Regions from separate parts of the Nocardioides sp. HDW12B genome, predicted to be linked through region 2. Evidence: riboswitches for the same ligand, from Rfam matches in the RefSeq annotation. Region 2 holds a riboswitch; the other holds the start of a gene.
The links. A riboswitch is a leader RNA that binds a small molecule or an ion and turns the genes downstream of it on or off. The one in region 2 is predicted to bind cobalamin.
Positions count from the first base shown of each region.

Region 1 (3,976 bases), 1.8 Mb from region 2:
GCACCGCCGGCAGGTCGAGGAGCACGGTCTCGCCGTAGCCGCTTCCGAAGAGGATGCGGAAGACCACGCGCAGCAGCACCACGACGCCACCCAGGACGAGGTAGAGCCGGAACGACAGCGCCCATGGTGCGTCGGTGCGCCGCGCGAGCACGGTGACCGAGGCGACCAGCACGATCAGGACGAGCAGCCAGGGGTTGGTCGTCCGGGTCGCCGCGGCGGCCAGCCCGAGGGCCCACAGCCACCAGGCGACCGGGTGCAGGTCGCGCGGCAGCCGCCGACGGCGACCCGTGGTCGCCGCGGCGGCTGTCGTGGCGGAGCCGGCGCTCGTGGCCCCGGCCTCCGGTGGGTGCGTCACGCCGGGTCAGGACCTCCGACGTCGTGCCATGACGAGGGCCGAGGCGGCGAGCCCGGCGATGCAGACGCCCGCCACGCCCAGCAGGGCGAGGTCGCTGCCCGTCATGCCCGCGGCATCGGCGCTGACCGGGGTCGCGAGCTCGCCCGAGGTCACCGTCTCGCCCTCGGAGGGCTCGAGCAGGTCGGTCGGCTCGTCGCGACCCGCACCCCGCTGCTTGGCGGGAGCGTCGTCATCCTTCTTCCGGTCCGACTTCTTCTCACCCTTCGTGTCGGCCTTCTTCTCGCGTGCTGCCTTCTCCCTGACCTTCGGACCGGCCTGCTCCGCGGCCGAGGCGCTCGCGCTCGGTGCGGTGGAGGCGGACGCGGAGGGCGCCGGGGCCGACGTCGACGGCGTGGCCGACGGCTGGCTCGGTGAGGGTGAGGGCTTCGTGCTCCCCCCGGACCCACCGGCCGGCTTCGAGGGTGACGGGGACGGCTTCGTGCTCGGGGAGCCGTCGGGGGCCCCCGAGCCGCCGCCCTGGTAGGCCCAGCCCACCGAGCCACCGGTCGGCACCCGGAGGGAGGCGTAGCCGTAGGAGCTCACGTTCCAGCTGGCCGAGGTGCCGTTGGACCAGTAGAGCTTCCAGAAGGCGCTCGCCGGCGGCGTCTGCTGGCAGGACTGCTCCGCGGGGTAGCCCTGGATCTTGCAGACGAAGCCCGGCTCGGAGCTGACCTCCTCGACCGGCACGCCGGCGGCCTCCATCGCGGCCTTGGCCGTCCGGCCGCTGCCGGACGCGCAGTACTTCGCGCCCTCGGCGCCGTCGCCGGGGTTCCGGTCGACCACGATCGTGACGCCGGTCCCCGGCGAGCACGCGCCGGCCGAGGCGACCGCGGGAGCCCCGCCCGCCACGACCGGGAGGGCAGCGAACGAGACCGCGAGGGCGGCGACCACGGTCGCCGCCCTCGACGGAGCGAGCCGGAGCTGCATCAGCCGATCAGGTTCTGCGAGACCAGCGCCTGCGCGGAGGCGTTGTGCCAGTAGTACAGCCGGTCGGCGGTGATGTCGCGTCGCTTGGCCGCGGCGAGGTCGGCCGCGGTGTAGGCGATGGCGCCCACGTCGGCCTTGTCGAGCGCGGTCTGGTTGGCGATCTTCGTGGTGACTCGCAGCTTCGCGACCCAGCGGGCGGCGTCGCGGGCGGCGGCGCTGCGACCGAGCTCGGACAGTGCGTGCGCCGCGAGGCCGGTGGAGTTCGCGTTGCGGACTCCCTCGTCGCTGAAGGAGCCGTTGGCGGCCTGCGTCCGCAGGAGCCACCGTCGGGCGTCGGCGAGCGCGGTGTCGACGACAGGGTCGCTGCCGCTCGTGCGCTCGAACTCGGCCAGGGCCAGCACGGCGAAGGCCGTGGCGTCCACGCTCGGCCCGCTCTCCTCGTCGGTGCCGCCGTCACAGGTGAAGTCGGCCGAGTCCATGTAGGTCCGGAAGAAGCCGGCCTCGCACTGCTGCTGCAGCAGGAAGTCGGTCGCGCGCTCCGCGCTCGCGGCGCCCGGGGCGTCCAGGGTCAGGGCTCGCACGACGAAGCTCTGCGTGATCGTGTTGCTGTAGTCCGGCGCGCCCTCGTCCTTCGCGCGCCCCGCCTCGGGCCCGCTCGTGACGAGACGGTCCTCGAGGCGCTCGTCGAGGCCGGGCTCGAAGGTGTCGGCGTCGACGCCCTCGCCGAGGACGAAGGTCAGGGTCTTGCCGATCCCGCCTGCGGAGTCGTTGCCTCCGGGCGCGTAGTAGTCGGCGCCGTCGCGCTCGAAGCGGTCGAGCACCCGGTCGCGGGCCGCTGCCCGGACGCCGGCGGTCTGCATGGCCGTGGCGGCGTCGAGCGTCACGCCCGGGCTGGAGTACTGCACCCCGTCGTAGGTCGTGAACAGCATGCCGTCCTGCAGCTGCGAGGTCAGCCAGCCGGAGGTGGCGCTCGCCGGAGCCGTGGCGGCCTGGGCGGCCGGGCCGACGAACGTCGTACCGGCGGCGACGGCGAGGGTGGTGAGTCCCAGGAGGGCTCGGTGAGCAGAGCGCTGGAAGCGCATCGGTTTCCCTTCCCGCTGCAATGCAGGCAGGACCCCGGGAGGGAGTCCACCTGCGTTCCGCGACAGCGTGGATGTCAGATCCCCTGGCCGCAGGTGTTCCGGCTCCCCTCCCGAGGGAGGGCTACGGTTGCGGGTCAGCGCCGGACTTGGACCGGCTTCCCCTGGCAGGCGAGGTGAATGAGTTGTGTGCCGCCGGACGGCGGCGCCTCACCCTAGCACCGCTCGGGCACCCCTCCCCTGTGGCGTACGTCGCCCCGCGTGCGCTGCGCGCGGAGCCTGCGGGAGGCGCTACTTCTTGTCCTTCGGACCCGGGTCGCTGGTGTTGAGGGCGGCGATGAACGCCTCCTGGGGGACCTCGACGCGGCCCACCATCTTCATCCGCTTCTTGCCGGCCTTCTGCTTCTCCAGCAGCTTGCGCTTGCGGCTGATGTCACCGCCGTAGCACTTGGCGAGCACGTCCTTGCGGATGGCGCGGATGGTCTCGCGCGCGATGACACGGCTGCCGATGGCGGCCTGGATCGGCACCTCGAACTGCTGGCGCGGGATGAGCTCCTTGAGCTTGCCGACCAGCGAGACGCCATAGGCGTAGGCGGCGTCGCGGTGCACGATCGCGCTGAACGCGTCGACCGGGTCGCCGTGCAGCAGCACGTCGACCTTGACGAGGTCGGCGGCCTGGTCGCCGGTGGTCTCGTAGTCGAGCGAGGCGTAGCCCTTGGTGCGCGACTTCAGGTTGTCGAAGAAGTCGAAGACGATCTCGGCCAGCGGGATCGTGTAGCGCATCTCGAGGCGCTCCTCGGACAGGTAGTCCATGCCCTGGAGGTTGCCGCGCTTGGCCTGGCAGAGCTCCATGATGGTGCCGATGTGCTCCTTCGGCGTGAGGATCGTGGCCTTCACCACCGGCTCGCGCACCTCGGCGATCTTGCCCGCGGGGAACTCGCTGGGGTTGGTGACCTGGGCCGTCGAGCCGTCGTCCATCGTCACGTCGTAGACGACGTTGGGGGTGGTGGAGATCAGGTCGAGGTTGAACTCGCGCTCCAACCGCTCACGGACGATCTCCATGTGCAGCAGGCCGAGGAAGCCGCAGCGGAACCCGAAGCCCAGCGCGCCGGAGGTCTCCGGCTCGTAGGCCAGCGCCGCGTCGTTGAGCTGCAGCTTGTCGAGCGCCTCGCGCAGGGTCGGGTAGTCGTCGCCGTCGATCGGGTAGAGACCCGCGAACACCATCGGGTTGGGGTGCTTGTAGCCGCTCAGCGGCTCGGTCGCGCCGTTGTTCTGCCACGTCACCGTGTCGCCGACGCGGGACTGGCGGACCTCCTTCACCCCGGTGATGAGGTAGCCGACCTCGCCGACGCCGAGCTCGGCGGACTTCAGCGGCTCGGGCGAGATGACGCCGACCTCGAGCATCTCGTGCACCGCGCCGGTCGACATCATCTTGATCCGGTCGCGGTGGGTGAGGCTGCCATCGAAGACGCGCACGTAGGTGACGACGCCGCGGTAGGTGTCGTAGACGGAGTCGAAGATCAGCGCGCGCGCCGGGGCGTCGGCGTCGCCGGTGGGCGGCGGGGTCTGGCGCACG
Region 1 covers NZ_CP049867.1:1,093,089-1,097,064, reverse strand. Annotated here, with positions in the region: gene G7072_RS05240 (CbiQ family ECF transporter T component) at 1-355, opposite strand, end outside; gene G7072_RS05235 (hypothetical protein) at 362-1,321, opposite strand; gene G7072_RS05230 (prenyltransferase/squalene oxidase repeat-containing protein) at 1,321-2,403, opposite strand; cobalamin riboswitch at 2,474-2,620, opposite strand; gene lepA (translation elongation factor 4) at 2,692-3,976, opposite strand, start outside.
Region 1: it holds a riboswitch for cobalamin, as region 2 does, so the genes downstream of both, G7072_RS05230 (prenyltransferase/squalene oxidase repeat-containing protein) here and G7072_RS13755 (ribonucleoside-diphosphate reductase subunit alpha) in region 2, are expected to answer to the same signal.

Region 2 (3,976 bases):
GGTCCGCGACTCCCCGGGGGTGAGCAGCAGCGTGTCGTCTCCGGGGCCGTAGCTGCCCGAGGGTCCGGCGGCGGACTTCCCGAGCGGTTCACCGTCCACCGAGGTTGACCACCGCACGTCACGCCCGTCGTTGCCGGCGCCGACCTCGACGAAGGTCGTCTCGCGCACCGGCCCGACCCGGTGCTCGAGGACGTCCGCGCCCGGCTCGGAGGCGACCAGGTCGGCCAGGGCCCAGGTGTGGCCCTCCCGCTCGATCAGCCGGTCGACCTCGATCCCCGTGCCCGCGACCCGGGCCGGCGCGCCGTCGGCGTACGCCCCGAGGGCGACGAACGCGCCCGGGACCGACACCGGTCGACTCGGCCCGCGCTGGTCGGGGTGGATGCTGGCGGTGAGCTCGACGGTGTCGCCGACCCGGAAGCGTCCCCCGTCCTCCTTCTTCGTCCCGGCGAGCTCGAAGCCGAACCACCCGCCGCCGCCCGCGTCGCGCGGTGCCGAACCGGCGCACGAGGTGCCGCTCCAGCCGCGCTCCCCGTCCACGCGCACGCGGATCATGTGGTCCTGGGCGTCGGCCGTGCACACGTCGGTCAGCCGCAGCATGCCCTCGGGGACCTCGACCTCGAAGGACACCGACGCCTGGCCCGGCCGGCCGATCGCGGCGCCCAGCAGCTCGGCGCCGTCGACCTGGTCGCGGAAGACGATGCCCTGACCGCTCACGCCGGGCGGCACCTCGTCGCCGAGCGTGTAGACGGCGATCGCCATCTCGCCGTCCGTCTCGGCGGCCGGCACCAGCCGGTAGGACGCCGGCCCACCGGGCGGGACCAGCCGCCACGTCTCGAAGCCCCTCGCGCCGCCGGTCCAGCCGGCGGTGAGCTCGCCGGCCTGCCGGTCGACGAGGCTGCCGGTGACCGGCCCCTCGACCGCGCCTCCCGTACCGGCGTTGACGGTCCAGCTGACCAGCCGGGGCTCGTCGGTCGCCGGCAGGCGCAGGTCCAGCGGCCGGTCGGCCGGGCCCTCGACGCCGCCGGAGAAGTCGTAGGTGAAGCCGTTCGAGACCAGGCTCTCCGGAGCCGTCCGGCCGGCGAGGTCGCGCTCGGAGGCGGGCTCCGGCGGAGCCACCTCCAGCGCGCGGAGGGCGGGTACGGCGAGCACCGCGCCGGCGACGCAGGCCGCCGCGACGACGGCCCGACGACGGCGTACGGCGCGGACGCGCCCGCGGACGGCACCGGCGCGGCCGTGCAGGCCGTCGTCGTGGGCCAGGTCGGCGTGCTCGGCCAGGGTGGTCCTCAGGTCGTCGATCCTCATCGTGCCTCCCCCTCTCCGGGGCCGGCGACGAGCGCCGGGTCGATCCTCAGCTTGGCCAGGGCCTTGCTGGTCTGGCTCTTGACGGTGCCGACGCTGCAGTCGAGGACCCGGGCGGTGTCGGCCTCGGACAGGTCCTCGAAGAAGCGCAGCACCACGACGGCCCGCTGCTTGCGCGGCAGACGCCCCAGGGCGTCCCACAGGTCGTGACGGTGGTCGCTGGCGCCGGCGAAGTCGCCGGCCCCGGCGTCGGGGAGCTCCTCGGTGGGGCGCTCACCGTTCCACTTGCGCCGCCAGGCGCTGGCGAAGGTGTTCACCAGGACGCGGCGGACGTAGGGCTCGGGCTCGCCGTCGATGCGGCCCCAGGCGAACCACGCCTTGGTCAGCGCGGTCTGCAGCAGGTCCTCGGCCAGGGCGTGGTCGCGGGTGAGCAGGTAGGCGAGCCGCAGCAGGCGGCTGGAGCGGGCCTCGACGAAGTCGTCGAAGCCCACCCGTCCGGGGTCGCCGGTCCGCTCCCCGCGCCCGGCCCGGGGCCTGGCCTCGTCGCGTCCGGTGGTCGTCGTGTTCACACCCTCTGTACCGCCCGGCATGGGTGAATGGTTGCCCAGAGCGTCTGGGATTTTCCCTTTCGACACGCCGCCCCAAGATGTGGTCCCACTTTTCGCCGCGGCCCCTACATATGGTGGCGCACGCAGCTGGTTCCCGACGTCAGCCAGACGTCGGGAGGCAAGAGGGAACCCGGTTCGACTCCGGGACTGCCCCGCAGCGGTGAGTGGGAACGACAGCCGTCATGAGCACTGGGCGCGAGCCTGGGAAGCGACGGCCGGTAGGGGTCGACCGAGCGATCGGGAGGCGCGCCCACGAGTCCGAAGACCTGCCAGCGCGCCGGACCCGCCGGGTCCGGTGGTCCGAGGCCTCGTGGGACGGCCGACGGCTGCTGCGTCGCTGCGCCGGGTCACCCTCGGACGTTGCCGTCGTACGCCGTCGCCTGCTCGCGAGCCGGACCCTCCAGGACCGATCTCGCGAGGAGAGAGCATGACGGTCACCGCAGCAACCAGCCCAGCACCCACCCCCTCCCCCCAGGGCCGCACCACGATGCAGGTGCGCAAGAGGAACGGCGACTCCGAGGTCGTCGATCTCAACAAGATCGTGCGCGCGGTCGACCGCTGCGCCGACGGGCTGGTCGACGTCGACCCGATGCGGGTCGCGACCCGCACCATCAGCGGGCTGTACGACGGTGCCACCACCGCCGAGCTCGACCGGCTGTCGATCCGCACCGCCGCCGACATGATCGGCGAGGAGCCGGAGTACTCCCGGCTCGCCGCCCGGCTGCTCGCCGGCTACGTCGACAAGGAGGTCCGCAACCAGGGCGTCGCCTCCTTCAGCCAGTCGGTCGCGCTCGGCCACGCCGAGGGCCTCATCGGCGACGAGACGGCGGCGTTCGTCAAGGACAACGCCCGCAAGCTCGACTTCGCCGTCGACCACGGGGCCGACCGGCGCTTCGAGTACTTCGGGCTCCGCACCGTCTACGACCGCTACCTGCTGCGCCACCCCCAGACCCGCGAGGTGGTGGAGACGCCGCAGTACTTCCTGCTGCGCGTCGCCTGCGGTCTGGCGCAGAGCCCGGCCGAGGCGATCACGTTCTACCGGCTGATGTCGTCGCACGCCTACCTGCCGAGCAGCCCGACGCTGTTCAACTCCGGCACGCGCCACCAGCAGATGTCGTCGTGCTACCTCGTCGACTCCCCGCGCGACGACCTCGACTCGATCTACTCCCGCTACGCCCAGGTGGCGAAGCTGTCGAAGTTCGCCGGCGGGATCGGCATCGCCTTCTCCCGGGTCCGCTCGCGCGGGGCGCTGATCCGCGGCACCAACGGCCAGTCGAACGGGATCGTGCCGTTCCTGCGCACGCTCGACGCGTCGGTCGCCGCGGTCAACCAGGGCGGTCGCCGCAAGGGCGCGGCCTGCGTCTACCTCGAGCCGTGGCACCCCGACGTCGAGGAGTTCCTCGAGCTGCGCGACAACACCGGCGAGGACGCGCGCCGCACCCACAACCTCAACCTGGCCCACTGGGTGCCCGACGAGTTCATGCGCCGCGTGGAGGCCGACGAGCTCTGGTCGCTCGTCGACCCCGACCAGGCGCCGGAGCTGCCCGACATGTGGGGCGAGGCGTTCGACGTCGCCTACCGCCGGGTCGAGGCCGAGGGCCGCTTCGTCAAGCAGGTCAGGGCGCGCGACCTCTACAGCCGGATGATGCGCACGCTGGCGCAGACCGGCAACGGCTGGATGACCTTCAAGGACGCCGCCAACCGCACCTGCAACCAGACCCGGGACACCCCCGGCGGCCCGGTCGTGCACCTGTCGAACCTGTGCACCGAGATCATCGAGGTCTCCTCCGACGACGAGACCGCCGTGTGCAACCTCGGCTCGGTCAACCTCGCCCAGCACCTGGCGTCGGTCTCGGTGCCCGAGAGCCTCGAGGTGACCGAGGCGCTGGACTGGGAGAAGCTGCGCGCCACCGTGCGCACGGCGGTACCGCTGCTCGACCGCGTCATCGACATCAACTTCTACCCCAGCGACGAGGCGGCCGCCTCCAACCCGCGCTGGCGTCCGGTCGGGCTCGGGGTGATGGGGCTGCAGGACGTGTTCTTCGCGCTGCGGCTGCCCTTCGACTCCC
Region 2 covers NZ_CP049867.1:2,936,821-2,940,796, forward strand. Annotated here, with positions in the region: gene G7072_RS13745 (hypothetical protein) at 1-1,302, opposite strand, end outside; gene G7072_RS13750 (SigE family RNA polymerase sigma factor) at 1,299-1,889, opposite strand; cobalamin riboswitch at 1,979-2,196, shown strand; gene G7072_RS13755 (ribonucleoside-diphosphate reductase subunit alpha) at 2,335-3,976, shown strand, end outside.